Regions from separate parts of the Sorangium sp. So ce362 genome, predicted to be linked through region 3. Evidence: riboswitches for the same ligand, from Rfam matches in the RefSeq annotation. Region 3 holds a riboswitch; each other region holds the start of a gene.
The links. A riboswitch is a leader RNA that binds a small molecule or an ion and turns the genes downstream of it on or off. The one in region 3 is predicted to bind cobalamin.
Positions count from the first base shown of each region.

Region 1: another riboswitch for cobalamin. It lies ahead of WMF17_RS05625 (TonB-dependent receptor); the one in region 3 lies ahead of WMF17_RS20160 (TonB-dependent receptor domain-containing protein).
Region 2: another riboswitch for cobalamin. It lies ahead of WMF17_RS01590 (energy-coupling factor ABC transporter permease); the one in region 3 lies ahead of WMF17_RS20160 (TonB-dependent receptor domain-containing protein).

Region 1 covers NZ_CP150332.1:1,414,320-1,424,134, reverse strand. Annotated here, with positions in the region: gene WMF17_RS05630 (ATP-binding protein) at 1-2,093, opposite strand, end outside; gene WMF17_RS05625 (TonB-dependent receptor) at 2,116-4,251, opposite strand; cobalamin riboswitch at 4,485-4,692, opposite strand; gene typA (translational GTPase TypA) at 4,892-6,730, shown strand; gene WMF17_RS05615 (hypothetical protein) at 6,794-7,321, shown strand; gene WMF17_RS05610 (LysR family transcriptional regulator) at 7,335-8,249, opposite strand; gene WMF17_RS05605 (haloacid dehalogenase type II) at 8,477-9,289, shown strand; gene WMF17_RS05600 (ABC transporter substrate-binding protein) at 9,401-9,815, opposite strand, start outside.
Region 2 covers NZ_CP150332.1:393,433-403,247, forward strand. Annotated here, with positions in the region: gene WMF17_RS01560 (FAD-dependent oxidoreductase) at 1-699, opposite strand, end outside; gene WMF17_RS01565 (DUF3209 family protein) at 713-1,087, opposite strand; gene WMF17_RS01570 (CbiX/SirB N-terminal domain-containing protein) at 1,287-2,474, opposite strand; gene WMF17_RS01575 (energy-coupling factor ABC transporter ATP-binding protein) at 2,450-3,277, opposite strand; gene WMF17_RS01580 (CbiQ family ECF transporter T component) at 3,274-4,023, opposite strand; gene WMF17_RS01585 (hypothetical protein) at 4,013-4,381, opposite strand; gene WMF17_RS01590 (energy-coupling factor ABC transporter permease) at 4,378-5,112, opposite strand; cobalamin riboswitch at 5,190-5,394, opposite strand; gene WMF17_RS01595 (enoyl-CoA hydratase/isomerase family protein) at 6,326-7,153, opposite strand; gene WMF17_RS01600 (3-hydroxyacyl-CoA dehydrogenase family protein) at 7,399-8,289, opposite strand; gene WMF17_RS01605 (tetratricopeptide repeat protein) at 8,499-9,815, shown strand, end outside.
Region 3 covers NZ_CP150332.1:5,189,211-5,199,025, reverse strand. Annotated here, with positions in the region: gene tatC (twin-arginine translocase subunit TatC) at 1-28, opposite strand, end outside; gene tatB (Sec-independent protein translocase protein TatB) at 25-702, opposite strand; gene rlmN (23S rRNA (adenine(2503)-C(2))-methyltransferase RlmN) at 747-1,997, opposite strand; gene WMF17_RS20195 (OmpP1/FadL family transporter) at 2,049-3,371, shown strand; gene WMF17_RS20190 (OmpP1/FadL family transporter) at 3,371-4,753, shown strand; gene WMF17_RS20185 (hypothetical protein) at 4,812-5,963, shown strand; gene WMF17_RS20180 (peroxiredoxin) at 6,131-6,706, shown strand; gene WMF17_RS20175 (TlpA family protein disulfide reductase) at 6,717-7,151, shown strand; gene WMF17_RS20170 (hypothetical protein) at 7,129-7,275, opposite strand; partial or broken gene WMF17_RS20165 (AMP-binding enzyme) at 7,372-7,749, opposite strand; cobalamin riboswitch at 8,023-8,249, shown strand; gene WMF17_RS20160 (TonB-dependent receptor domain-containing protein) at 8,421-9,815, shown strand, end outside.

The DNA of each region.
Region 1 (9,815 bases), 3.8 Mb from region 3:
TCCGCCCCGGCCGGCGGGGCGGAGGCCCGCGCAGGCGGCGCGGCGCTCGCCTCCTCCAGCGCCTGGATGGCGTTGACGAGGAGGTTCATGAACACCTGGTTGATCTCTCCGCTCTGGCAGGTGACGAGCGGCAGCTCGCCGTAGCGCTTGATCACCTCGATGCGCGCCTGTCGGAGGCGCGGGCCGAGCAGGAGCAGCGTCTCCTCGAGCCCGGCGTGCAGATCGACGGGCAGCGGCTCGCCGGAGGCGCGCGAGAAGCTCTTCAGGTTCGTCACGATGCGGACGCTGCGCTCGACCGCGCGGTGGACGAGCGTGGAGATGCCGACGAGATCGTCGAGCGCCGCCTCGGTCTGGAGCTGCGCGCGGAGCGCCTCGAGCGCGCGGCGGCGGTCGTCCGGGAGCTCGCGCTCGGCGGCGCGGTAGGCGTCGAGGACGGCGCGGAGCTCGGCGGCGAGCTCCTCGATCGGCTGAGCGGCGCCGGCGATGGCGTTCAGGGGGTTGTAGATCTCGTGCGCGACGCCGGCGACGAGCTCGCCGATGGAGGCGAGCCGCTCGCCATGGATGAGCGCGGCCTGCGCCCGCTTCAGCTCGGACAGGGCGCGCGTGAGCTCCGCGGTGCGCGCGGCGACGTTCTCCTCGAGGCCGGCGCGCTCGCCCTCGAGCTCGGCGATCGTCCGCGACAGCGCCTGCCGCATGCGCTCGACGCTCTCGCCGAGGCCCACGACCTCCTTCGGCCCGGACAGGCGCGGCACCGCGGCGTCGAGCTCGCCGCGCGCGACCTCGTCGGCGGCGCGGGCGAGCTGCGCCATCGGCCGCGACAGCTCGCGCGCCGCCCGCGCGACGACGCCGAGGGCGGCGAGCACGAGGAGGGAGAACGAGGCGAAGAGCGCGGTGATGGCGTTGAAGTCCTCGTCGAAGGACGAGCCGGTCGCCAGCGCGCGGTAGAGGCCGATCGAGGAGAAGAGCGAGAGGAGCCCCGTGAACAGGAGCGGCAGCCCGAAGTCGCGGAGCATGCGCCGCCGGAGGGGCATCGGGGCCGCGCCGCCGCGCTCGGGCGCGCCCGTCCACGCGCGCAGGAGGTCGACCGCCCGCGCGACCGAGTCCTTGTGCCACGCGCGCTGGTAGAACGAGACGCCGAAGGCGAAGAGCGCGCCGAAGCCGAGCTGCATGAGCGCGTCGGCGACGCTGAAGGTGGCGCCGGGGCTGAAGGTGGCGCCGGGGCGCACGTAGGCGATGCCGATCGCGGTGCACCCGAGCCACAGCGCGAAGTTCAGGGAAGCGAGGACGTCGGGGAGCCGCTCGGCGCGGGTGAGGCCGCGGCCGAGCAGGGCGCGGTCGCCGGACGGGCCGGCCCGGAGGGCGGCGACGATCGGGCGCGTGGCCGGGCGGACGGCGAGGGTGAAGCCGAGGGTGCCGGAGAGCGCGAGGAGGGGGACGACCTCGAACCACGCCTGGAACACGACCTGGCTCTGGGTGCGGAGGAACGCGACGCAGAAGAGCAGCATGACATGCCCGCCGACGATGCCGGCGGCCGTCGCCGACTCGGCGAGCCTCGGCCGGAGCGCCGCGGCGAGGGCGCGCGCCGAGTCGGCCTCGGAGGCGCCGCCGTCGGCCGCGTCGGCGCGGAGCAGGCTGCGGTAGATGGCGCGGCGCATGCCGCCGGCCATGACGCCGAAGGCGACGGCCGTGACCAGGAGGCCGAGCCACGAGGGGGGCGTCGCGTGGCCGATCCCGAGCGGACCCGGCCAGGAGGAGGGCGCGGTGGGGGCGCCCCGGAAGGCGAGCGGCGAGACCGCGAGCGGCCACGAGAGGGTGCGGATCGCCGCGGCGATGGCGAAGCCGCGGTCGCCGCGGCGGACGAGCACGCCCGAGAGCGCGGCCGAGAGGGCCATCGAGGCGAGCAGGAGGATCGCCGGCCACGGCGTGGTGAGGGCCGCGGGGACGACGGCGGAGAGGAACAGCAGGGCCGAGAACAGCTCCCAGCCGGTCGCGACGAGCTCCGCGCGGGCGCGCGGCGCGCGCGGGGCGCGGAGCTGGGAGGGCGGCGGGGGGCTCACGGGGAGGGCGGCATGGAAGCGCAGGGCGCGCGCCATCGCAACGGCGCGCGCCTTGGGGCTACTGCCAATGAAGCGTCGCCCGCCCGATCGCCGTGAAGGGCCACCCCGGCGAGTAGTGGATCCCGGTGACCGCAGCCGGCTCGTACGGCAGCCGCGAGTCGCTCGCGAACTGGACCTCGCGCCACGTCGTGTCGAGGAGGTTCTGGATGTCCACGGCCGCCTCGACGTTCCTCCACCGGAGCCCCGCGTTCGCGTCGACGACCGTGAACCCCTCGGCGGTGAGCGACTCGTCCTCGGTCGCGGGCCGCGCGCCGATCGCCTTGACCCGCAGCGCGGCGAACGGCGTGAACGCGCCGAACGTCGGGCGGACGCCGACCCCCGCGGTCAGCGTCCGGGTCGGCGCGAGGGCGACCGCGCTCGCGTTGCCGGCGTTCACGCGGAAGCGCGCGCGGGTGAAGGTCGCGTCCACGTCGGCGAAGAGCCAGCTCCCGAGCCGGTAACGCGCGCCGATCTCGACCCCGTAGCGCCGCGTCTGCCCCGACGCCTCGGTCACGCCGGCGTCGCCGCTCCAGACCAGCTCGGAGTCGAGATCGAGCAGGAACCCGGCCGCGCTCAGCGAGAGGCCGCGCACGGGCGCGACCCGCGCGCCGACCTCGTAGCCCATCGCGGGGGTGATCAGCGTCGCCGCCCCCTGGGCCAGCACCACGCCCCGGGCGTCGTTCGAGTGGAAGCCGCGCCCGTAGTGGGCGAAGAGATCGACCCCGTCGATCGGCGAGACGATCGCCGTGAGCTTCGGGAGGAGCTGCATCTGCCCCTGGACGCCGCTCGACCTGTTCCCGGTCGCCTGGAGGTCCTCGCGCAGATCGTCCACGTTGACGTCGATCCACTGCCCGCGCGCGCCGAGCACGAGGCGGAGCCAGCGCCGGAGCCGGGCGTCCTGCTCGACGTAGACGCCGATCTGGCCCTCGTCGATGTGGGTCCGGTCCCTCTCCTCGAGCCGCTCGCGCGCCTGGTCGTGGTGGAGCGACTTGTCGATCCCGTCCGCGCGGAGCTGCGCGCCGAGCGAGGTCGTGAACCTCGCCCCCCCGAGCTCGAACTGCTTGCGGAACCGGAGATCGGCGCCTGCGACGGTGCGGTCGTCGTTCTGCTCGATCTGGTCGCCGTGGTCGGGGTCCTCGCTGAAGAACGTGAAGTTCGAGTACAGCGTGAAGCGATAGCTGAGGAGGTAGGCCATCGCGCTCAGGTCGGCGTCCCGCCACGCGGTCGAGAGGGAGACGGACCCCATGTGCCGCGCGGTCGACCCGCCCTCGGTCGGATCGACCGCGCCGAAATGATCGATGCACGGCTGTCCGAAGGCGGAGGGCGGCGGGTTCAGGCCGCCCTGCTCGCCCTCGCCGCACACGGCGCGCGCCGGGATCTGGCCGGAGCCGGACCAGGTCGACCCGTAGGACATCCAGGTCATCTGGACCTTCCCGGTGCCGCCGAGGTCGTGCGTCGCCCTCAGGAACACGTTGAAGCGCTCGAGCTGCTCCGGATTGAGGAACGGCCCGTCGTTCCGGTAGACCTCCGCCGCGGTCACCGCGCGCCAGCCGTCGCCGAGATCCGGCGAGGCGATCACGAGGCCGCGCAGGATGCCGTACTGCCCCACGCTGAGCTGCGCGGTGCTCTCGTCGAGCTTCTCGGCGAAGCGGAGGTTGACGGCGCCCGCCGTGCCGAAATCGCCGATGCTCGCGTAATAAGGCCCCTTGTAGCCGTCGAGCCCTGTCACGAGCTCCGGGATCATGAAATAGAGGTCGGTGAAGCCGTGCCCGTGGCCGTGGCTGACCAGGTTGACGGGCACCCCGTCGACGAAGAAGGCGACGTCGGTCCCGTGGTCCGCGTCGAAGCCGCGCAGGAAGTACTGGTTCGCCTTGCCGCCGCCGGCGTGCTGCACGGCGAAGAGCCCGGGGACCGCCTCGAGGATGTCGCCCGGCCGGAGCCTCGGCCTGAGCTCGAGCTCGCGGTACCCGACCGAGACGCGCGATGCGGCCTCGCTTCCCGGCTTCTCCGCCTGCACCGTGACCTCGAGCGCGCCCCCGTCCGCGGGCGCCTCGGCGCGCGCCGGCCGCGCGGCGGCCAGCAAGAGGGCCAGTGCGGCCATCCGACCGAGCGGATGGCGGTGTGCGTGGCCGATCGTGACCGTCTCGCGGAGCATTCATGTCCTCCTTCGCTGCAATCGCGCGGAGCGGCGGCGGGCCGCTCGTGTCGAGCTCCGCGGGGAGGAAAAGGCGAATCCGGCGCGATGCGCTGGACCGACCTCTCGCCCCCACGGGCGACCGAAAGGCATCGCGGGGGGCGGTTCGGGATCCGGGACGTGCGCAGAGATGCACCGGCTCGGACCTAACCGCCTCCCTCGAGGCTCCCAGGTCGAACCGGCATCGGATGTCTCCCCGTCGCCGGGCGCTGGCAGGTCTTCGGGCTCGCGAGCGCTCCGGCCGGGCCGGCTTCCTACTGTCCACCGCTTCCCAGCCCTCGCGGGCCAGTGCTTGTCGTGGGAGGTCGTTCTCGCTTACCGCTGCGGGGCAGCCCCGGAATTTCACCGGGTTCCCTATTCAGCCTGGACAGGCGCCCAGGCACCAGCGCGGTCGCACCCTAAGGTGGCGCCCCTCCGGCTGTCAATCGTTCCCGCTCACCTCGCCCGCTCCGCTCGCAGCGCTCGCGCCGCTCGCGCCGCTCGCGTGAGGCCTGCTCGACCCCTGCGCGACGTCCGGCGTGCGGGCCGAACGTTCGAGCTCTAGCGAGGATGGGCTCGCTCCTTCGTGGAGCGCGTGCTACACGGCCGCCGCTGTACATATATGCCGCGTAACGACCTCCGCAACATCGCCATCGTCGCCCACGTCGACCACGGGAAGACGACCCTCGTCGATCACATGCTCCGCCAGTCGGGCGCCTTCCGGGAAAACGAGGTCGTGGCCGAGCGGGTCATGGACTCGAACGACCTCGAGCGGGAGCGCGGCATCACGATCCTCGCGAAGAACACGAGCATCCGGTACCGCGGGGTCAAGATCAACATCGTCGACACGCCCGGCCACTCCGACTTCGGCGGCGAGGTCGAGCGCACGCTGATGATGGCCGACGGGGCGCTGCTCCTCGTCGACGCCGCCGAGGGCCCGCTGCCGCAGACGCGGTTCGTGCTCTCGAAGTGCCTCCAGCGCGGCTTCCCGATCATCGTCGTCATCAACAAGATCGACCGGAGCGACGCGCGCGCCCACGAGGTGCTCTCCGAGGTGTTCGACCTCTTCTGCGATCTCGAGGCGAGCGACGGGCAGATGGACTTCGCGACGCTCTACGCGGTCGCGAAGTTCGGCCAGGCCAAGCGCGAGCTCGAGGACGAGGCCACGGACCTCGTGCCGCTCTTCGAGACCATCCTCGAGCGGGTCCCCGGCCCCTCCGGCGACCCCGACGGGCCGCTCCAGGTCATCGTCAGCAACACGACCCACGACGACTACGTGGGCCGGCTCGCGGTCGGCCGCGTGGTCCGGGGCACCGCCCGGTCCGGCGTCGACGTCGCGCTCCTCGGCGAGGACGGGCAGTCGCGCGGCTACGTGAAGATGCTCTACGCCTACGAGGGGCTGAAGCGGGTCGCTGTCGAGAGCGCCGTCGCGGGCGAGGTGATCGCCATCGCGGGGATCGATGCGGTCACGATCGGCGACACGATCGCGGATCTGGCGCGCCCCGAGGCGCTGCCGCGGATCGTGGTCGAGGAGCCGACGATCAAGATGAAGATCGGCGTGAACACGTCGACGTTCGCCGGCAAGAGCAAGCAGTCGAAGTACCTGACGAGCCGTCACCTGAAGGAGCGGCTCGAGCGCGAGGCGATGAAGAACCTCGCGATCCGGGTGGAGCCGACCGAGGTGCCCGACACGTTCGTGGTGCTCGGCCGCGGCGAGCTCCAGCTCGCGATCCTGGTGGAGACGATGCGGCGCGAGGGGTACGAGATGCAGCTCTCGAACCCCGAGGTCGTGACGCGCGAGATCAACGGCGAGGTGATGGAGCCGGTCGAGCTCGTGGTCGTGGACGCGCCGGACACCTACGTCGGCATCGTGACCGAGCGCCTCAGCGGCCGACGCGGCCGGATGGTGAAGATGACGAACCCCGGCTTCGGGCGCGCGCGCCTCGAGTTCCGGGTGCCGTCGCGCGGGCTCATCGGCTTCCGTGGCGAGTTCCTGACGGCGACGCGCGGGACGGGCCTGCTCAACACGATGTTCGACGGCTGGGCGCCCTGGGGCGGCCCGATGATGCGCCGCCCGACAGGCGCCATCGTCGCCGATCGCGTCGGCGTGGCGACCCCGTACGCGCTGCACCACCTCCAGCCGCGCGGGATGTTCTTCATCGTCCCCGGCGTCGAGGTCTACGAGGGGATGATCATCGGCGAGCACAACCGGCCGAACGACACCGACGTCAACGTGATCAAGGAGAAGAAGCTGTCGAACGTGCGCAACCACGGCAAGGACGAGAACGTCCTCCTGGCCAGCCCGCGGCTGCTCACGATCGAGACGGCGATGGAGTGGATCGACGGCGACGAGCTCGTCGAGGTCACGCCCGACGCGGTGCGCGTCCGCAAGAAGGTGCTCGCGTGCAACCGCCGGGAGCGCCGCGAGGACGCGATCGAGCAGTCGCAGGCGGTGGAGTGATCGGCCGGGGGCGCCCGGCGGCGAGCGCCCCTCCCCTGCCCGCCCGGGTGTAGGCTTCCGGGGATGAGAACGACGCTGCTTTCAGCGCGGTTGGCTTCGCTCGTCGCGCTCGCGGGGGCGAGCGCCTGCGGCGGAAACGTGGTGCTCGACGGCTCCGCGGGCGGCGACGACGGCTCCGGGGGCGCCGGCGCGAGCGCGACCTCGAACGCGACGTCGAGCGCGAGCGCGGGCCCGCAGACGGCGAGCTCCAGCGGGGCGGGATCGGCCGAGTCCGTGAGGGCCTCGTGCAATTTCTTCTGCGACCTCTTCGAGGACACGGCGTGCCGGGAGCCCGGCTGTCGCGAGGCCTGCGCCGATCTGCTCTCGGAGCCGCGCCCCTGCAACGCCCTGGCCGCGCCGTACTTCGACTGCATGGGCGGGATCGTCCACATCGGGTCGTTCACGACCTGCGAGCAGATCTCGGCGTGGCTCGATCCGCTCTTCGAGTGCCTGGGCTCCCGCGAGTCGGCGTGCGACGCCGAATTCGTGTACGTGGACTGCGCGCCTGCCTTCAAGGCGCACAGGGAGTGTCAGCTCGGCCAGGACCGGTAGCCGGGGGCGCGCGTCACCGGGTCTCGCGCGGCCGCGCGCCGGGCCGCAGGGCGCCGCGCAGCGGCCCGAGGGCGTCGATGACGAACGCGACGAGCGCCTTGACGCGCGGCACCCCGCGCGTGTCGCGGTGCACCCCGAGCCACAGCGCGCGCTCGGGCGGCGGCGACGGCGGCGAGAGCAGGCGCAGCCCCGCCGTCGCGTCGCCCAGGGGGCGCGGCAGGCAGACGAGCCCGACGCCGGCGGCCCCCATGGTCGCCTGGGTCTCGCGGCCGTTGGTGCGGGCGGCGACGCGGGCCTTCGCGGCGACGGCGCGCAGCCACGACAGATCGGCGATCGCCGGCGGCTCGTCGTTCATCGTGACGAGGGCGTGGCCCTCGCACTGCCGGTCCCAGTCGGGCAGGCCGCGCTCGGCGAGGTAGGCCTCCGAGGCGTAGAGGCCGAACCCGATCCGCGCGACCTCGCGCTGGAAGACCTCGTGGTGCTCGAACGCGGCGGGGCGAAGGGCGATGTCCGCCTCCCGCCGCGGGAGGCTGAGCCAGCGCGCATCCGCGATGAGGTCGACGGAGATGGCGGGGTGGCGCGCGAGGAAGGGGACGAGCAGCGGCCCGAGGACGCGGACGGCGAGCCACTCGGACGCGGTGATGCGGAGGTGGCCTCTCAGGCCGGCGTCGCGGCCGGAGGCGGCGCGCTCGGCGGCGAGCGCGCCCTGCTCCATGCGCTCGGCGTGGCCGAGCACGCTCTCGCCCGCGGCCGAGAGCGCGAACCCCGACGGCGAGCGCTGAAAGAGCTTCGCCCCGAGGCGCCGCTCGAACGCGTCGATGCGCCGCCCCACGGTCGGCTGGGTGACCTTGAGCGCGCGCGCGGCGGCCGAGAGGTTGCCGTGCCGCGCGACGGCGAGGAAGTAGCGCAGATCGTCCCAGTCGAGCATGGCTCTCGCGCGCGGGGCGCGGCTGCCCGGGAGCGCGCCGCGCCATGCAAAGATGCATGGCGAGTATACGGCGATGGCGGATCGCCGGGCAACGGCGGAGCACGCATGCTCTCCTCCACGCATTCGCGCGCTCGTCTCCGGCGCGTCTCCGCGTGCCCTGGCGCGTCGTCGCCTCCTCTCCGCGTGATTCCGCGCGCTTCACATCGGATGATCCGATCGAGGACAGCATGCATTCGAGTCGTCGTGAATTCCTCAACCGCATGGCCGGGACCGCCGCGACAGGCATCCTGGGCTCGGCCCCGCCGGCCATGACCGCCTCGTGCGTCGCCGAGCGCGGGCCGGCGCCGCCGCGGCCGGCGGCGGGCCCGAAGATCAGGGCCATCGCCTTCGACGCCTTTCCTATCCTCGACCCGCGGCCGATCGCCGCGCTCGCCGAGGAGCTCTGTCCGGGCAAGGGAGCCCTGCTGAGCGAGGCCTGGCACACCCGGCAATTCGAGTACACGTGGCTCCGGGTCGCGGCCCGCGAGTACGTCGATTTCTGGCAGGTGACGGCGGACGCGCTGGCGTTCGCCGAGCGGGCGCTGCGGCTCGATCTCGGCGAGGACAGGCGGGCGCGGCTCCTCGGGGCGTATCTCGATCTCGACGCGTGGCCGGACGTGCCGCCGGCGCTCGAGTCGCTGCGGCGCGCGGGCGTCCGGCTCTCGTTCCTGTCCAACTTCACGCCGGGGATGCTCGGCGCCGCGATCGAGCGCTCCGGCCTGGGGGGCCTGTTCGATCACGTGCTCAGCACCGACCGGGCGCGGACGTACAAGCCGGATCCTCGCGCGTACCGGATGGCGCTCGACGCGTTCGGCCTCGATCGCGAGGAGATCCTCTTCGTCCCGTTCGCCGGCTGGGACGCCGCGGGCGCCCGATGGTTCGGCTATCCCACGTTCTGGGTCAACCGTCTCGGCCTGCCGGCCGAGGAGCTGGGCGTGAGCGCTGACGCCACGGGAGCGACCCTGACCGATCTGGTGGACTTCGTGACGGCGGGGGCGTGAACGGCATGAGGGCGATGGCGGAGGAATGGCTTCTCGCCTCTCGCTCGGCTGTCTGCCCGATCTCCTCCCCAGGGTCAGCGTCGCGCGCCGCTCGATCGACGCCTTCGTCGACTATCTCGCGCCTTGCTCGTTCGCGTAGGGGTTGAGCTCGTTCGTGTAGAGGCGGTTCAGGGCGATCTCGCCCGGCTTGAGCTCGCCGCTCTTGACCATCCAATCGATCCAGATCTGAAACTCGCGCTCCGCGATCAAGCCGCCCTTGCCGGCGACGCCGTAGCTGCGCCAGAACCTGATGACCGAGTCCTCCTCGGTCCGACCGCGCTTCTTCATCAGCGCGATGCAGCGCTCCACCACCGTGTCGCGCGGGGTGCTCCGGGCCCACTCGACGGCCCTGGCGGCGGCCTCGACGAAGCGCCGCGCGGTCTTGGGGTTCTCCTTGATGAAGCTGGTCTTCATCACGTAGCTGCCCGCGGTGAACTTGCCATAGAGCTCGTAGTCCGAGGTCAGCGGACGAATGCCGCCGCGCTCG
Region 2 (9,815 bases), 4.8 Mb from region 3:
GAGGAGCACGCTGCCCTCCGGCGCGCCGAGCGAGGCCAGCCGGTCGCGGAGCGGGTAGAGGACGGCGCCGTCGCCCGCGCAGAGCACGGCGTCGTAGGGGCCGGCCGCGAGGTGCTGCTCACCGACGAGCGCGCACGCGCGCGCCGGCCGCTCGGGGTGGCCGACCGGGGGGAGGTCGCGGGCGACCGAGAGGCGGACGGGGGCGGGGAGGCGCTCGCGGACGAACGGCTCGGAGAGGAAGTCGTCCTCGGACTCGACGAGCCAGAGCAGGTCGAGCTGCGCCGCGCCGGCCGCGGCCGCGCTCTGCGCGATGCCGAGCGCGGCGGTGATGCCGGTGTCGGTGGCGATCAGGAGCGCGCGCCCGGAGAAGCCCGGCGGGAGCCGCAGCTTGCCCCAGGGGCCGCTCCACTCGAGCTCGGCGCCGACGGGGAGGTCGTTGAGCACGTTCGACCCCGGCCCGGCGCCGATGCGCTTCACGGCGATCTCGACGGCGCGCTGCTCGGCGTCGCTCGAGAGGAGCGAGTAGGCCCGCTTCGCGAGCTTGCCGCCGGGCAGGGTGACGCCGGTGTTGATGATCACGTACTGCCCGCCGGCGAAGCCGAGCTCGGCGCCGTCGACGCGCTCGACGCGGAGCAGCCGGGCGCCGTGGCCCAGCGGCGTTGCGTGGGCGATCCTGATCTTCGGGTTGCCCTGAGCCATGGGTTTGCTCCGCTCACTCCGCCGGGTAGATCTCGTGAACGAAGTCGTGCATCTCCTCGAGCTCCCGGTAGAGCCGGCCGAGCCCGTCGACCTGGGCGCGGAGGTCGAGCTCGACCTGCTTCGTGAGGATGACGAGCGAGCGCAGGTAGGCGAGCTTCGCGTCGCCGGCCGGGGTCTTCGCGACCTTCTCCTGGAGCTCTGCGAGGGACCCCTCGAACAGGCGTGAGAGGTTCTTCAGATCTCCGGCGCGCAGCATCGCCGAGACCGGCCCCGGCGCCTCCGCTGCAGGGCCGAGCTCGGCGAGCTCGTGCGCGCGCTCGGCGGGGTCGTCGATGCCCAGGATGTTCATGAGCCCCAGGCGGAGCGCGGCGATTTCGTGACAGGCCATATCGGTGCTCTCCTAAAGCGAGAAGATGTTTGAATGAAGCGAAAAGAAGATGGACCGCCAAGGCGCCGAGGACGCCGAGAGAGAGGGAGAGAGAGAGGGAGACATTTGTTTTCTCTTCATTCTTTCTTGGCGCACTTGGCGTCTTGGCGGTTCATTTTCTCTCCCTCTTCATCTCTCGCGGCGGTTCGTCTTCTCTGCCTCATTGCATGATGTCGTCGACGAGCCGCGCCACAAGCCGGTCGCCGAGCAGGTGCTCCTCCACGAGGTCCTCGGCGTCCTCCTCGCGGACGCCGCGGTACCACACCCCGTCGGGGTAGACGGCGACCGTCGGCCCCTCGCCGCAGCGGCCCATGCACGACGTCCTCGTCACGCGGATCTGCTGCTGCTGGCCGGCCTGCTTCAGGCGACGGCGCAGCGACTCGAGCAGCGCCAGGCTGCCGCGGTCCACGCAGTCGGCGTTGCCGCAGACGAGCACGTGCTTGCGCAGCGGGCGGTGGGCGTGCAGGTGGTTCGACGCCTGCGTGTGCGTCAGCGTGTGGCGCACGCTGTAGAGCATCGCCTTGAGCCCGCCGACCTCCTGGGCCAGCCCCGGCATGGCGGTGCGGTACATGCACGTGTCGCAGGGGAGGGGCGACTCGCCGGCGAGCGCCTGGCGCGCGCGCTCGTCGACGAGCCCGAAGAGCGCGCGCGACAGGCCGAGGTGGGGCGCGAGGGACGCGCGGATCCACGGGTACGTCGAGGCGAAGCGATCGACCTGCTCGGCGAGCTTCGTCATGAGCCGGCCGGCGAAGAGGAAGTAGGGGAGGACGACGACGCGCTCGGGCCGCTGGCGCGCGACGCGATCGAGCGTCTCCTCGACCGAGGGCCGCGTGATGCCGATGAAGGTCGGCTCGACGAGCTGGAGCCCGCGGCCCTCGCCGATGAGGCGCGCCATCTTGCAGAAATCGCCGTTCGCGTCCGGGTCGCTGGCCCCGCGCCCCACCACGACGAGCGCCGTCCGGGCCCGCGCCGCCGGGTCGTCCGGCAGCACGGACGCGGCGCGCTCGAACGCGAGCTCCGCGAGCGCCGGGTGCACGCCGAGGTGCCGCGCCGCCGAGAAGCGCACGCCCGGGTGCGCGGCCCGCGCCTGCTCGAGCGAAAGCGGGATGTCGTTCTTCACGTGACCCGCCGCGAACAGGAAGAGCGGCACGACCGCCACCCGGGACACCCGCGCCGCGAGCGCCGCGAGCGCGTCGGCGAGATAGGGCGTCGCGAGCTCGATGTAGCCGTGCTGCACGACGATCCCGGGCCGCGAGGCGCGGTAGTCGGCCACGAGCGCCTCGAACTCGGCGTTCGACGCGGCGTCGCGGCTGCCGTGGCCGATCAGCAGGAGCCCGTCGTCATGCATGCGAGCGCCTCCTCCAGGGTGAGCGGAAGGCCCGCGTGGCCCCGCAGGGGGGACGGGCTCATCCGGGTCCAGAGCTCCGCGACCCAGGGCCGCCTGAGCCGCGCCCGCGCGAGGAGCTCCCCGCGCGCGAACACCTCGCGCGGCGGCCCGTCCGCGAGGACCTGTCCGTCGCCGAGCAGGATCGCCCGCGTCGCGAAGAGCGGCACGAGATCGACCGCGTGCGTCGCGGCGACCAGCGTGGTCCCCTGCTGCTCGGCGAGGGCGCGCAGCGTCCGGCAGAGGGAGAGCTCGCCCTCCGGGTCGAGGCCCGCGGTCGGCTCGTCGAGCAAGAGCACGCGCGGCCGCATCGCCAGCATCCCGGCGATGCACGCGCGCTTGCGCTCCCCGAAGCTCAGCGCCTCGATCGCGCGGCCCTCGAGGTGCGCGATCTGCACGGCGGAGAGCGCCGCCTCGGCGCGGCGCCGCGCCTCGGGCGCGGGCAGGCCGAGGTTCCTCGGGCCGAACAGGACGTCGTCGAGGAGCGTCGCGCCGAGCAGCTGGTCGTCCGGGTCCTGGAGCACGAGCGCGGCGCCCGCGGCCACGGCGTCCGAGGGCGAGCCCACGCGGCGGCCCGAGATCTCGACGCTGCCGCCGGGCGCAGGGAGGAGCCCGACGAGCGTCCGGAGCAGCGCGGTCTTGCCGGCGCCGTTGCCACCGAGCACCGCCACGGACTCGCCCTCGGCGACGTCGAGGCGCACGTCGCGCAGCGCGGGCTCGGCGCCGCGGTAGCCGATCCGGGGGGCGCGCAGGGCGATGGCGCTCATCCCGCCTCCCCGGCGGCGACGCTGAGCCCGAGCGCCGCGAGGGCGGCGGCGGCGAACGCGAGGTTCGCGGCGGGCGCGCTCGCCCGGCGGTCGGCGACGGGGAGCTCTCCCTTGTAGCCGCGGAGCTGCATCGCGAGGGCGGCGTGCTCGGAGCGCTCCAGGGTCCGGAGCGCCACGACGCCCGCGACGGCGCCGGCCGAGCGCGCGGCGGCGCGCGGGTGCGCGAACCCGCCGCGGAGCGCGGCGGCGCTCCACGCGCCGTCGGCCGCGCGCTGGAGCACGCCGGCGAAGCGCCGCGCGAGCGCGAGCAGCTCGACGAGGGCCGCGGGCGCGCCGAGCCCGGCGAGCGCCGACTCGATCTCGGCGGGCGCGGCGGCGCTGGCGAGCCACCGGAGCACCGCGGCCGCCGCGAGGACGCGCGCGGCGATGGCCGCGGCGCGGTCGGCCCCCTCGCGCGTGAGGGCGTCGAGCGGGAACGGCGCGCCCGCGAGGAGCGGCTCCCCCGGGGTGAGCGCGAGCGCGAGCGCGGCCGCGAGCCCCCCGAGCCACGCGGCGGGCGCGAACGCGCGGAGGACGGCGCCCGCCGTCACGCCCTGGAGGCGGAGGGCAGCGCACGCGACGACGAGCAGCGCGGCCGGCGTGAAGGGCGAGCGCGCGCCCGCGGCGACGCAGCACGCGGTCACGGCGGCCCCGAGGCGGAGCCGGGGATCCACGTCGCGGAGCCGCGCGGGGAGGTCAGTCCGCACGGAGGCCTTCAACGCCGGGCTTGCCGCCGGGATCGCCGGCGGGCTGACCGGCGCGCTCGACGAAGAGCACGCGCGAGAAGTAGCCCAGGGCGAAGCCGGAGAGGAGCCCCGCCCAGAGGAACGCGAAGAGCAGGAGATCGCCCTCGAAGCCCGCGAACAGCGGCCCCGTGTCGTGGCGCCCCGCGTCCTCGGCGACGCGGCGGATCACGGCCTCGTCGACCCCGTCCCAGGAGGCGTTGCCGCACGCGACGAGCCCGAGCGCGGCGGCGGCCGGGAGCGCGGCGGTGAGCCGGAGCGCCGCAGCGCGCGCGCGCCGTGCGAACGCGGGCTGCGCGCGCTGCGCGACCCGCCGTGTCACGACGCCCCCGCGGCGAGCGGGACGACCCGGAGCCGCTCCAGGATGTCGGGCCGCCGGGCGCGCAGGAAGACGAGCGCCCCCGCGGTCATGGCGCCCTCGAGGAGGCCGAGCGGCAGCTGGGTGGGGACGAAGGCGAGGGCGACGCCGGTGAACATGGACGTCACCGACCCTTCGCCCGCGAGCCCGAGCGCGAGCTCGAGCGCCGTGGTCGCGTACGTGGCCCAGTCCGAGGTCACGCCGGCCAGGAACCCCGCGACCCAGAGGCTCGCGCCGCAGCGCTGCGCGAGCCGGAAGGCGAGGAACCCGGTGAACGCGCCCGCGATGCCCATGGACGCGACGTCGGCGCCGAGCGTGGTGAGCCCGCCGTGCGCGAGGAAGAGGGCCTGGATGAGGAGCGCCACAACGGTGACGAGGACGGCCATCCAGGGGCCGATGAGCACCGCGGCGAGCCCGGTGCCGCACGGGTGGGAGCAGGTCCCGGCGGTCGGCACCGGCACGGGCATGCACGAGATCGCGAAGACGGCGGCGGCGACGAGGCCGACGAACGGCTTGTAGAAGACGTCCTGCCGGGTGCGCTGCCGGAGCAGATGGAGGGCGATCGCCACGAAGGGCAGGGCGATCGCGTTCCAGACCGCGCACCAGCCGAGCGGCAGGACGCCTTCCGCGAGGTGCATGGCGGCCGCGGGCCGGGCCGCGAGGAGCGTCGCCAGGAACACGCAGGCGATGGACACGGCACGGCCGTGGGGACCGATTTCGGCGCTCCGGGTGAGATCCGCACCCGAACGCCACGAAGACGTGCGCAAGCTGCACCTCGTGGGGGGCTCGGGTAGGTCTCCCGGCTCATGGGTTCAGGGAGCTGTTCGAGCTCCCAGCGCTGCGTCCACCTTCCCAGGCCTGTTCATGAGGCCCAGTGGTCTTCGGAGGCAGCTCCCCACTCACGGTGGCGGTACCGCGCCGGTTTCGCACCGGCTTCCCTGTTATGCCCTGAGGGCACCCGAGGCGTAGATTGTCAGATGGATCTCGGTAGCCCCGTTTCGCGCTCGGCGTCAAGGACGTCGCGTCGCGATCGCGGGGGCGCTCGTCTCGCGGCGCAGCGCGGCGCGGCGAGCGGGCGGTCCTGGCGCTGCCGCGGCGTGCCGTGCGCTGTTGGCGCCGCCCTGTCGAGCCGACCGGCGGCGCCATACGGGATCGCGCCCTGTGCAATGGTGGAATCGGAGGCGAGGACGGGAAGGAGAAGGAGAAATTGACCGAGACGCACGAGGCAAAGCTTTCTCGAAAATGCTGCAAGCCTTGTGCTTCGGTAGTTAAAGTCTCTTTACTTGCTCGCCTCAGGGTCGCTGCTTACCCCGGCGTCCTGTCGGGGCGTGCGCCGCCCCATGCGCGCGGCGCAGGTTCTGGGCCCTCTCGGCGCGTGCGCGCCTCGTGCGCGCGGCGCACGCTCCGGTGGTTTTCTCGCGGCAGTGTGCCTTGTTCGTCCTGGCTCTTTACTTATGAGCAGGTGTTCCGTGCCTGGCTCCCTTCGTCGCGGCGCCTGCCGTGAGGGGCCGGCGGGTTCTCGTGTACTCCTTTCCGAGAACGCGAAAATGGACTCCGCCGGAGGCTGTCTGCCGTGCACGGGTATGCCCGGCTCGAACGCGCATTCGCCGGAATGGGCGGCGTCTGCGCTGTGCGGTCGTCTGGCTGTCCTCGTGCCGGGCGCAATCCGCTCACCTGCGTGCATACGTTGCACTTTGTTATCGACAACCTGCCCTTGGGTGCCACACTCTGATCACCGCATGCGCACCGGCGCGGTTTCCCCCCCCGGCCCGGAGCGCGTGCGGGTTTTCTTGAGCACCGCGACGGACGTCCACCACGCCGCCGCGGTCCCCCTGCCGCGGTCATGTCTGGCCCCCCTCCAGCATGATGCGCGGTATTTTTTTGTCCTCCGGCGTGCGGCTCGGAGGCTCACTTTCCGGTGAACGCGGCCTGTGATTTCGCCAGGAAAGCTTTCATTCCGAGCTGCTGGTCGTCGCTGCCGAAGAGCGCGGCGAAGGCCTGGGCTTCCAGCTCGTTGGCGGCGGCGAGATCGAGGCTCTCGCCGCGCAGGATGACGCGCTTGGCGGCGGCGACGGCGAGCGGCCCGCGCGAGGCGATCTTGAGGGCGGTGTCGCGGGCGCGCGCGAGGAGCTCGGTCGCCGGGAAGACGGCGTTGACGAGCCCGATCGAGAGCGCCTGCTCGGCGGTGATCATATCGCCTGAGTAGATGAGCTCGCGTGCGCGTCCGGGCCCGACCCGTCGCAGCAGCCGCTGGGTGCCGCCGAACCCTGGGATGACGCCCAGGTTCACCTCGGGCTGGCCGAGCTTGGCGCCCTCCGCGGCGTAGATGAAGTCGCAGGCGAGGGCGAGCTCGCAGCCGCCGCCCAGCGCGAAGCCGTTGACCGCGGCGATCACGGGGAACGGGGCGGTCTCGATGAGGTCGCCGAGGCGGTGGCCTGCGTCGGCGAACCGCTTCGCGGCGATGCTGTTCATGGCGGCCATCTCGGCGATATCGGCGCCGGCGACGAACGCCTTGCCGGCGCCGGTCAGCACCGCCGCGCGGATCTCGTCGCCCTCGGCGGGCGCGAGCAGATCGCGGAAGGCCGCGGTGAGCTCGCCGAGGACGGCGGGGTTCAGGGCGTTGAGCTTGTCCGGCCGCTGGATGGTCACGGTGGCGACGTGGCCCGCGCGCTCGACGGCGACGAACTGGAGCGTACCGCGAGCAGGGATCCCCGGCTGCTGTTCTTGAGCGGTCATGGGGTGGGGTTAGCAGCGCCCGGCGCCGGGGGGAAGCGCCTGCCTCGCGCCCCGGAAGGCGCCATTTCGTGCCCGCCTGGGCCTGCTATGTATTCATTGCGTTCCTGGACGCAGGCCGCGCGCGGTCATGGGGAATCGCGTAAACAGGCTGTCTCCTGAACCGCCAGAAATGTTCGCATCTCGCGGATGACGCGGCGTCCCTCCACCCCCGCCCCCGCCCCCGCCGTCTCTGTCGCGGCTCCCGCCTACACGGCCCTCCCCGTCTTCTGCCCCTTCTCGTCGTACACGTAGAACCCCCGCCCGCTCTTCTTCCCGTACCACCCCGCCGCCACGAGGTTCCGCAGCAGCGTGGGCGCCCGGTACTTCGAGTCCCCGAACTCCCGGTGCAGCACCTCCGCGATCGAGAGCACCGTGTCGAGCCCGATCAGGTCCGCGAGCTCCAGCGGCCCCATCGGGTGGTTCAGCCCGAGCCGCGCCCCCGCGTCGATGTCCTCCGGCGTCGACAGCCCCTCCTGGAGCGCGAAGCACGCCTCGTTCAGGAACGGGATCAGCATCCGGTTCACGATGAACCCGGGCTGGTCCTTCGAGGTGATCACCGTCTTGCCGAGGCCCACCGTGAGCGCCCGGACGGCCTCGTACGTCGCGTCCGACGTCTGCACCCCACGGATGAGCTCGACGAGCTTCATCAGCGGCACCGGGTTCATGAAGTGCATCCCGATGACCAGCTCAGGCCGGCCGGTCACCGCCGCGAGCCGCGTGATCGAGATCGACGACGTGTTCGACGCCAGGATCGCCCCCGCCGGCATCGCCGCGTCCGCGAGCTTGAAGATCCGGCTCTTCACGTCGAAGCTCTCGGTCACCGCCTCGACGGCCAGGTCGACCCCCGACAGGCCGGCGATGCCGTCCGCGACCGCGACGCGGCCGAGGAGCGCCTCCCGCGCCTCCGGGGCCATCTTCCCCTTCTCCACCTGCTTCGCGAGGATCGCGGCGATCTGAGCCTTGCCAGACTCCGCCACCGGCCTCGAGACGTCGCACAGGACCACCTCGAGGCCCGCGGCCGCGGCGACCTGGGCGATGCCTCGCCCCATCTGGCCCGCGCCGATCACCCCGAAGCGCTTGATCGTCGTAGCTTCCATGCCCGTGGTGGATACCCGAAGCCGAGGGCGCGGTGAATCGTCCATGCAGACGGCCCGCCCGCTGGCCGTCCCCGCGGCAGAAGCGCGCGAAAGCTGCGCCCGCGCTTTTGCCGCGGGGGCGAGGATCCTTGAAACCGTGTCGTCCGCCCGGCTATCTTCGCCCGGCCGTGAACGGACCGGACCGAATTCGCGAGGTCCGCGGAGATACGATGAGCGTTGAGACGATTCGGATGGCCCTCGGGCGCCTGCAGGATGAGCCCGAGAACGAGGCAGCCTGGAACGAGCTCGCGGAGGCCGTGACTGCTCCGAACAACGGCGCGGGCGCGGGCGACGTCGAGCGTCTGCTCGGCGCGGCGCGCGGGCGGCACGAGGAGCGGCACGAGTGGCAGGCCGTCGCTCGCCTCCTCGAGCTGGAGATCGCGCTCGCCGCCGGCAGCCCCGTCGAGGGCGCGATGCAGGCGGAGCTCGCCCGCGTCTACCACGAGGAGCTCATCGACGTCGAACGCGCGACGGCCGCCTACAAGCGGCTGCTCGAGCTGCGCCCCGACGACGACGCCGCCACCGAGGCCCTCGAGACCGACGCCTCGAAGCGCGAGCGATGGCGCGACCTCGTGGACCGCTACATGGCCGAGGCCGAGGCCGCGACCGACGGCGCCTTCAAGAGCGCGCTCACCACGAGCGCCGCCGACATCGGCTACCGCTACGGCCGCGCCGAGCTCGGCGCGAAGGTCGGCGAGCTCATCGATCTCGCCCTCCAGCTCGACCCGAAGAACCGCCGGGCCGCCAACCTCGCCGAGATCGCCTTCGCCGCCGCGGGGGACTGGGACGCCGTCGTCCGCGTCCAGTCGCTCGTCAAGGCCGAGGCCGAGCGCAAGGAGGACCGCATCGCGGCGGGCGTCCGCGCCGCCCGCACCATCAAGGCCCACCTCGATGATCCGGCCCGCTCCATCGCGGCCTACGAGGAGGTGCTCGATCTCTCGCCCGGCCAGCCCGAGGCGCTCTCGTTCCTGGCCGAGGCGTACTCCGCCGCGGGCGACTGGGATCGCCTCGTCGCCCTCTACGAGGACCAGCTCCGCAGCGGCGGCGTGAAGCCGGGCGACGAGCTCGGCATGCTCGTGCAGATCGCCATGGTCCACTGGCGCATGCGCGCCCAGCCCCAGGCGGCCGAGCCCTACTTCGACCGCGTGCGGCGCGCCGACCCGGCGCACGCCGGGATGCTCAACTTCTACCGCGAGGTCCTGGAGCAGCGCGGCGACAAGCCGCGGCTCACGACCATCCTCACGGACGCGCAGCGCGCCGTGCCCGACGGCCCCGAGAAGCGCGCCCTCGCCACCGAGCTCGCGCGGCTCGCCGAGTCGCAGGAGAACGCCGCCAAGGCGATCGAGCAGTACAAGTCCGTGCTCCGGACCGATCCGGAGAACCGCCAGGCGCGCGACGCCCTGAAGCGCCTCTACCTCCAGACCGAGGGGTACAACGCCCTCGTCGAGCTCCACCGGCAGGACCTCGAGCGCACGCCCGTCGACGAC
Region 3 (9,815 bases):
TCTTCGCCGCCACCTGCTCCTGGCTCATGACGCCGCTCCGTTCCCCGTCGCCGCGCCCTGCGGCACCCCCGCGGGCTCCGGCGCTGCCGTGGGCCCTTCCGTGATCGCCGCGTCTGCCGTGGCCGCGGGCTCCGGCGCTGCCGTGGGCCCTTCCGTGATCGCCGCGTCTGCCGTGGCCGCGGGCTCCGGCGCTGCCGTGGGCCCTTCCGTGATCGCCGCGTCTGCCGTGGTCGCGGGCTCTGCCGCGCTCGCCGCCACCGCTCCGTTCGCGCCCTCCGCCGCGGCCGCCGGCCCGGCGTCGATCTCGGATTCGTAGGCGTCGCAGCCGAGGACCGGGTACTCGCGCTCGCGGAGCGGCTGCACGTTCGGCGGGGGCTGCGGGGGCTCGGGCTCCGGTGGCCTGATGCGCGGCGTCGCCGAGACGACCGTGCCGACGGTGGCGGCGTCCATCACGGGCTTCACGAACGTCTCGATCACGTTCACCCGCGACAGGGAGCGGAGCTCGCGGATGTCGCGTTCCAGCCCCTCCTGGCGGATCAGATCGTCGATGCCGCTCTGAGACCGGAGCTCCGTGGTCATCCGGCGAATCTTGGTGATCCAGCTGCCCGCCGTCCGCATCATCGCAGGCAACCGTCGTGGGCCGACCACGATGATGCCCACGATGACGAGCACCATCATCTCGCCGAAGCTGAAGCCGAACACGGGCGCAAGCTAGCGCGCACCGGAGCGGGGATCCATAGCGACCCTCACACAGGCCGCGGCGGCGCGTCCGGCCCAACCGCGGCAGCACCCGCCGCCGCTCCGGGCAGGGGCGACGCCCGGCGGCCGCCTGGTCGCTGCGCCTCCGCCGGAGGCCGCGCGAGCTGCCCGCAGGCCGCGCCGACGTCGCCGCCGCCGGAATAGCGCACGATCGAGCCGACCCCGGCGGCGGAGAGGACCGCGCGGAACGCCTGGAGCCGCGCCGAGCGCACGAACGGATCGGCCGCCGCGCCGCTGTCCTCGACGCCGCCGGGCGAGGGCAGGGGAGCGTCGGCCGGGCCGATCGCGTTGTAGGGGATCAGGCTGAGCCGAGGGGAGATCCCGTGCTGCGCGGCGAAGCCGCGGGCGAGCGCGGCCAGGCTCGCGGCGTCCTCGTCCGTGTCGTTCTGGCCCGCGAGCAGCGTGTACGCCCACATCGGCGCGTGCCCGGTCGCGCGCGCGTGCTCGCCCGCGGCGGCGAGGACCTCGTCGAGCGGGTGCGCGCCGTCGATCGGCATGAGCTGGCGCCGCCTGCCGGGCCGCACCGAGCCGAGCGAGAGGCCGAGCCGGACGCCGGGGACCTCCGCCGCGAGCCGCCGGATGCCGGACGGGAGCCCCGCCGTGCACACCGTGATGTTGCGCATGTCGATGGCCTGCGCGCTCGGCTCCGAGAGCACCCGGATCGCCTGGATGACGCGGTCGGCGTTGGCGAGCGGCTCGCCCATGCCCTGGAACAGCACGCCGTGCACGCGCGCGCCGCCGCCCGCGCGCTCGGTGGTCGCGCCGAGATCGCGGCGGATGAGCCGCACCTGCTCGACGATCTCCCAGGCCTCGAGGTTGCGCGTGAGGCCCATGCGCCCGGTGGCGCAGAAGGCGCAAGCGAGCGCGCAGCCGACCTGCGAGCTCACGCACGCCGAGTACCGGCCCGGCCGCTCGAGCGGGATGCGCACCGACTCGATCATCGCGCCGTCCTCCAGACGGAACGCGTACTTCACGAACGGATCCTCGGCGCTCGCGCGCCGCTCCACGAGCGCGAGCGTCCGGATCTCGCCCGCCGCGCGCGCCGCCTCGAGCGCGACGCGCCGGACGGTCGCGGGCGCGCGCGCGGGCAGCTCCCCGAGGCGGTGCGCCAGCGAGACGATGCGGCGCGCGTCGGTGAGATCGATGCCGCACGCGGCGGCGAGCTCGTCCGGGAGCACGGCCTGGAGCGCGAGGCGAGGGCGACGTTCGTCCGAGGTGCTTTTGGGGCGGAGATCCACGGCGGATACCGACTAGCGCGCCAGGGGGGCCCAGTCTACGGTCGCCCGCGCATGCTTCGCCCGATCCGCTGGATGTGGCGCGGTATCGCGCCTCTGCTCGCGGCGGGGCTCGCCCTGGCGCCGGCCGGCGCGGCGCAGGCGTCGCCGGAGGACGTGCTCGGCTTCGGGGCGCGCGCGAGCGCCATGGGCGCGACCGGCGCCGCGGTCGCGGAGGGCTACGAGGCCGTCTACGCGAACCCCGCGCTCCTGTCGCTGTCGCGCGAGCGCCGGCTCACGCTGGGGCTCGCGGGCGCGATCTTCGACCTCCGCGCGGGCGGCCGGCGGCTCTCGTACGCGCCGCTGCGCGGCAGCCTGATCGGCGCCACGGTGCCGATCCCGTTCGGCGGCGCGCTCGCCGAACGCGTGACGATCGGCCTCGGCTTCTTCGCGCCGTTCGACGTGGTCGTCCGCGGGCGGATCCTCTACCCGGAGACGCCGCAGTTCCCGCTCGCGGACCGCACCCAGTCGGTCGCGGTGCAGGCGGCGCTCGGCGCGTCGCTCGGGCGCGGCGTCCGGGTGGGCGCCGGCTTCGCCGCGCTGGCGGCGCTGTCCGGCTCGGTGACGGTGGCGACCGACGCGTCCGGCCGCGTGGGCACGCTCGTCGAGGACACGCTCGTCGCGAGCTACGGGCCGATCCTCGGCGCGAGCTACGACATCGGCGCGTACCGCGTCGGGGCCACGTTCCGCGGCGAGCTCGTCGGGCGCTTCGACGTCGTCATCCACGCCGACGATCTCGGGGGGATCGCCGTGCCGCCGCTCCACATCGCGGGGATCGCGCAGTACGATCCGGCGCAAGTCGCGCTCGAGGTGGCGCGCGTGAAGGGCCCCTGGAAGGTGGCGATCGGCGCGACGTACAAGCGCTGGTCGGACTACCCCGGCCCTGTCGAGGCGACGGTGCGCTGCCCGGAGGTCGATCCCGATACGGGCGCGCCGTTCACCGGCTCCTGCGCGGCGCCGGCGCCCGCGGACCCGGGGTACTCGGACACGGTCGTGCCGCGCGTCGGCGTGGAGCGAAGCCTCGCGCTGCGGCCGGGGGCCACGGCGCACGCGCGCGGCGGCGCCTACGTCGAGCCGTCGCCCGCGCCCGAGCAGACGGGCGCGTCGAACCTCTACGACAACGCGCGCGTCGCGCTCTCGCTCGGCTACGGGCTCGCGCTCGCCGCGCCGCTGCCGCGGCTGACGCTGGACCTGTTCGCCGAGGTCCAGGTGCTCCTGCCGCGCGCGCACCAGAAGCGCGGCGAGCAGGCCGCGGGCGGCGGGGACGGCGGCGACCGCGCGGTGCGCACGCGGGGCGTCCTCGTCGCGGGCGGGACGACGCTCGGGGTCGCGTTCTGATGCGCCGGCTCTCGTGCGCCGCCGCCTCGCTGCTGGCGCTCCTCGCCGCCGGGCGAGCGCGCGCGCACGCGCCCGACGCGTACGGCTTCGGCTCGCGCGGCGCCTCGATGGGCGGCGCGCTCGCGGCCGACGCGACCGATTTCTCGGCGAGCTACTACAACCCGGCGGGCCTCGCCGGCGCGACGGGGCTCGGCCTCTCGATCGGCTACGGTCACGCGTCGAACCGCCTGCGGTTCAACGATCGCGACAGCGGGGTGCGCGACGTCCACGGGCTCTCGGGCGGCCTCGTCGTGCCGGGCGAGGTGCTCGGCGTCCCGTTCGCGTTCGGCCTGGCGACGTTCCTGCCGGACGACGGGCTGTCGCGGATCAAGGCGATCCGCCAGGAGACGCCGCGCTGGGAGCTCTACGACGACCGGCTCTCGATCCTGTTCCTCGCCGCGAACATCGCGGTGCGCCCGCTCCCGTTCCTGGAGCTCGGCGGCGGCGTCGCGTTCCTGGCCTCGACGCGGGGCCGCTTCTCGGTGACGGGCCGCGCCGACGCGCTCTCTCCCCACGACTCCGCGCTCCGCCACGAGGTGGACGCCGACCTCACGTCGATCCGCTACCCGCAGCTCGGCGCCCGGATGCGCGCCGGAGATCTCGGCTTCGTCGGGGTCGTCTACCGCGGGGAGGCGAAGCTCCCGCTGTCGATCGACGCGCGGCTGCGAGGGATCGTCGACTTCGCGGGCATCGAGGTGCCGCTCCTCTACGAGCTCGAGTCGCGCACCGTCGACGCGTTCCTGCCGCAGCAGGTCGTCGTGGGGGCGAGCTTCCAGCGGATCGAGGGCCTGCGCGTGAACCTCGACGTCACGTGGGTGAACTGGTCGGCCTACGAGAGCCCGGTGGCGAGGACGCGGGCGCACCTCGAGGCGGCGCCGCCCCCGGACCTGCCGCTCGATCTGCCCGACGATCCGAGGCCCACGTCCGTGGTGCCGCTCCGGTTCGCGGATCGGCTCGTGCCGCGGCTGGGCGTCGAGTACGTGGTCGTCGCGGCGGGGGGCTTGCGCAAGGTGGCCGGGCAGGGCGCGCAGGGGGGAGCGCGCCGCGCGGTCGAGATCCCGCTCCGCGCGGGGTACGTCTACGAGCGCTCGCCGGTCCCGCCGCAGCGGGGCGTGACGAACTACGTCGATGCGGATCGGCACACGATGTCGCTGGGCGCGGGCGCCGTCCTGAATCGCCCGCTGGAGGAGCTGCCGGGGTCGCTCCGGATCGACCTCCACGGGCAGCTGTCGGTGCTGCCGGAGGTGATCGTGGAGAAGGATAACCCGGCGGATTTCGTGGGCGATTACCGCGCGGGCGGGACGATGGTGAACCTCGGGGCGACGGTGACGGCCGCGTTCTGAGGTGGAGCTTGCCGCCTGCGTCTACTGGTGATCGCGACGCGCGCTAGCATCCGCCGCCATGCATGGGCCTCCTCACCCGCTCGTCCGCCGTTCGACCGCGGTCCCCGCGCTCTTGCTGTCGTGCGTGTCGCTCGCCGCGTCCTGCGCGACGCTGCCGTCGGACAGCGACGAGGGCAGCTTGCCGAGCGCCCTCGCCGGGCCGTTCCGGGCGATCGATCAGGAAGAGCTGGGCAACTCCAGGGCAGCCCCGCACGTGATGAACGACGACGAGCGCTTCGCGCGCGACGCGTCCGTTGTCGATCTCGACGGCGACCCCGCCACGCTCGCGGCCGCCGGCTTCTTCGCCGCCACGCTCCGCCCCGAGGACGCCCCGCCGGACCCGCTGGCCCCGCCGAACGCGATCGTCCGCCACGACGCCGCGGACGGCCGCTCGTTCGGGCGAGCGTCCGTGACGGTCCTCACGCCGGAGCTGCCCTGGGAAGGCGGCGTGGCGGCGGCCCCTTCGGCGCTCCTCGTGGGCGGCGAGATCTGGCTCTACTACGCGGCGGAAGGCGGCATCGGCCTCGCGCGCAGCGCCGACGGGGTCGCCTTTGCGCGTGCGCCATCGCCCGTGCTCGCGCCGCTCGCGTCCGGCGACGGCGGCTGGGAGCGCGGCGCCGTCCCCGGCAGCCCCGGCGTGGTCCGCCTGCCCGACGGCTCGCTCCGGATGTTCTACGTCATCGCGGGCGACGGCGACGCCTCGTTCGTGGGCGAGGCGCGCAGCGACGACGGCCTCGCCTGGGAGCGCGTCGGCGACGGCCCCGCGCTCGCGCCGGCGCCCCGGCCGGCGCGAGCGCGGGCCAGCGCGCCGGTGAGCGAGGACGAGCCCTTCGACAGCGCCGCCGTCTTTGACCCCGCCCCGGTGCTCGCCGTCTCGGCCACGGGCCGCCCGAGCCTGCGCGTCTACTACGCGGGCCGCGACAGCGCGGGGCGATCCGCGATCGGCCTCGCGGCCCGCTTCGGTCCCGACGGACCGCTCCAGCGCGCGGCGGCGCCGGTGTTCGGCGCGTCGTCCGCGCTCGCGCCGCGCGCGCCCTGCGTGGCCGCCTACCCCGGGTTCTCGCTGCTGTTCGTCACGCAGGCGGCCGGGGCGGGCGACGGCCAGCGCTACCCCGCGGTCGCCGCCGGCGTCGCGCCGGCCGACGCGTCGCTCCCGCCGCCCGGGCCGTGAGCGCGCTCGGGCCGCCGGCCCGCCGGGCCTCCCGTCGCGCCGCAGTTGACGCCGTGGGCCCCGGCACAACGACCTCCGCGTCGACACCATCGTTCGACGCACGCACGACGCAATCGCCAGCGCACCGGCCGATCGAGCCCGTGCTCGACGAGGCCCACGGAGGAATCATGTCCATCGCCAGAGTGGGTGAGCCCGCCCCCGAGTTCACGCTCCCCGCGTTCGATCCCGCCGCCCCGAACCGCAGCGATCTCTCGATCTCCCTGTCGGATCACAGCGGCCGGTGGCTCCTGTTCTTCTTCTATCCGATGGACTTCACCTTCGTCTGTCCGACCGAGATCCTCGCGCTGGCCGACCGGCGAGCCGATTTCGATCAGCTCGGCGCGAGCCTCCTCGGCTGCTCGACCGACACGATCTACACCCACCGGGCCTGGGCGATGATGCCCCGGGAGCAGAACGGCATCGCGGGCGTGAACTACCCGATCGCCGCCGACCACTCGGGCGAGGTGGCGCGCAAGTACGGCGTCCTCATCGAGGGCGTCCACGCGGCGCTGCGCGGGCTCTTCATCATCGATCCCAAGGGCCTGCTCCAGTACGCCGTGATCCACTCGCTCAACATCGGCCGCTCGACCGACGAGACGCTCCGTGTGCTCGCGGCGCTCCAGACCGGCGGCCTGTGCCCGTCCGACTGGAAGCCGGGCAAGGACACGATCGAGATCGCGGCGGAGCGGCGCCGTGCTGCCTAGCGGCGCGCCGATGCCCTCGTTCGAGGGCGCGACGCGCTGGCTGCACGGCGAGCCCACGCCCGCGTCGCTGAAGGGCGCGCCGGCCGTCGTGCATTTCTGGGCGGTGTCGTGCTCGCTCTGCAAGGACAACCTGCCCACCCTGCGCGCGTGGAAGGAGAAGTACGGGCCCCGCGGCGTCCGCTTCGTCTCGGTCCACATGCCGCGCCAGGAGTCCGACACGCGCGTCGATCAGGTGGAGGCCGTCGTGGAGGAGACCGGCATGGACGAGCCGGTCGCCATCGACAACGCGCACGCGATCGGCGACCGCTTCCAGACGGGCGGCCTCTGGCCCGCGTACTTCCTGTTCGACGGCGAGGGGAAGCTGAGGGCGCGATCCGCGGGCGCCGCAGGGCTGTCGCACCTGGAGCGCACGCTCGCGCAGCTCACGGCCGGGGAGGGCGGCTGAGCGGCCCGGCCGGACGCGCGACAAGCGCCGGCCCGGCGCGGCTCGCCAGGTCGAGGGCCACCCGGCTCTCCGGGAGCTCGTCGACGCGTGGCATGGAATAGGTCTGGATGCTGGGGATGGCCATGGTTGTTCCTCTCTCACGTGATCCGCGTTTCATCTCGGCGGCTCGGGCGAGGCGCGAGAGGCGTGGTCGCCGCGCTGCCCCTGCCCGCGCCGCGCTTCAGCGTTGGGCGCCCTGCGCGAGCCGGCCTTCGATCCACTGGCGGAGCGCCTTCTTGTCCACCTTGCCGACGCTCGTCGTGGGGAGCGCGTCGAGCCACTCGATGCGATCGGGCACCTTGTACTGAGCGACGCCGCGCTCGCGCAGGAAGGCGTTGATCTCGCGCGCGGCCGGCGGCTGCCCGCGGGGCACGAGGAACGCGCACGATCGCTCGCCGAGGCGCTCGTCCGGCATGGCGACGAGCGCCGCGTCGCGCACCGCCGGGTGGGCGAGGACGTGGTTCTCGACCTCCTCGGCCGCGATCTTCTCGCCGCCGCGGTTGATCTGATCCTTGGCGCGGCCCTCGACGACCAGGTAGCCCGCCGGCGTCCGCCGCACGAATAGGTACGTCGTCACATCCCGCTCCGATGGGCTTCGAGAGCCGCGTGGGCTCGATTCATCGGGCTCTGGACGTGAAGTCGCGGGCCGCTGCTCAACCGATTATATGATAACGAAAATCAATTTCAAATGACTCATGACACGTTGATTGACAACTGTCAAGGATTCGTGGTGCTGGTCCGGGGTGCCCTCTCCGTGGCCTGCCGACGGGCTGCGCTGGGCGGGCGCTTCTGTGCGGGCGCTTCTGTGTTGACATTCCATGAGGAGTCTGGCAGGAGTCGCCCCGCCATCGGTGCTCGCCCGGCCATGCCTGGCGAGCTGAAAAGGGAACCCGGTGTGAATCCGGGACTGCCCCCGCAGCGGTGAACGGGAACGACCATCACCATCAAGCACTGGGCCAAGCGCATGAGCGGCCTGGGAAGCGGTGATCAGTAGGAAAGCGACCGGCGACGGCCGCGGCGCCCGTGAGTCCGAAGACCTGCCGAGGTGCGCGTGCCGGTGCTCCGGCGCGCGCTGACCTGAGCCTTCGAGGGGAAGGCGCGCAGGCTCTGGACCACCCCGCTCACGCGCGGTGCCGTAGCCCGTCACGCAGCCCCCTCGCCTGGCTCTCACCCGAGCAGTGCTGGGTCGACGCGGGCAGGCGGGCGTGAATGGTTCATCCATCGGATCGTGTGGCGCGTCGTCGCTGGAGCGACGGCGCAGGGTGCTGGCTCGTGCTCGCTGCCGGCGGCGCCGTGGCGGTCGCGCCGGCCGCCCTCGCGGAGGAGCTGCGCAGGTCAGGGGGCGATCCGGGCGGCGATCGCGCTGCCGCAGCGCCGGCGCCGCTGGAGGTGCGCGTCGAGGGGGAGCGCGCGCTCGCGCCCGCGCCGCCCCGGGACAGGTCCGTCGCGGGGTCCGTGCTGCGCCGTGATCGCCTCGGCGGCGCGGGGCTCGAAGCCGCGGACGTGCTCCGCACGCAGCCGGGCGTCCAGGTGACCGAGTCGGGCGGCTTCGGCGGACCGGCGACCGCCGCGATCCGGGGCGCGACCGCCGCGCAGACGCCCGTGTACCTCGCCGGTGTCCGCCTGAACGACGACGTCGCGGGGACGGCGGATCTCTCGCTCGTGCCCCTCTGGCTCATCGAGCGTGTCGAGATCTACCGCGGCAACGCCCCCATCGAGGCCGATCGCCTCGGGCCGGGCGGCGCCATCTTCTTCGAGCCTCGGCGGCCTTCCCGGACGATGGCCGGCGCGGGCGCGATGACAGGCTCGTTCGGCGCCTGGCGCGGGTGGGCCTTCGCCGGCGTCAGCGCGGGCCCGGTGAGCTCGATCGTCGGGGTGAGCGCGGAGGCCGCGACGAACCGCTACGCGTTCGTCGACGATCGCGGCACGCTCTTCGACGCGAGCGACGACACCGTCCAGCGCCGGCAGAACGCCGACGTGCGCATGATCGACGCATGGGCGCTCGCGCGCGTCGATCTCGGCCGCGGCGCGATCGTCGACGTGATCGCGAACGGCACAGGCCGCGAGCAGGGCGTGCCGCGGCTCGCGCTCCTGCCGTCCCGGAGGGCGCGGGGGGAATCCCGGCGCGCGCTCGCGTCCGTCGTGGCGCGGGTCCCGTTCGGAGGCGAGGCGGAGCACACGCTCGAGGCGCGCACCTCGTTCATCGAGGCGCGCTCCGAGATCCACGATCCCCTCCTCGAGCTCGCGATCCACGCGCGCGAGCTCCGCATCGCCGGCCGCCGCCTGGAGCAGACGCTGGGGGCGACGCTCTACTTCTCCGATCGCCTCCGGGTGCGACCCATGCTCTCCGTCGCGCGCGAGGGCATCTCGCGCGAGCCGGGCGACATCCCGCTCGCCCGCGCGGGGCGCTCGTTCGCGCGCGCCGCCGCCGGCGCGGAGGTGCGCCTCGGCGAGGGGCTCGCGCTGCACGCCCTCGCGAGCGGGGAGTGCCACGCCACCGGCGCAGCACCGGAGCGCCCTTGCGATGTGCTCGCGCCGACCGGGCGTGTCGGGGTGGAGGCGGGGAGCGACCGGCTCCGCGTCCTCGCGACCGTCGGCCACTACCTCCGCGTCCCGACGCTCGGC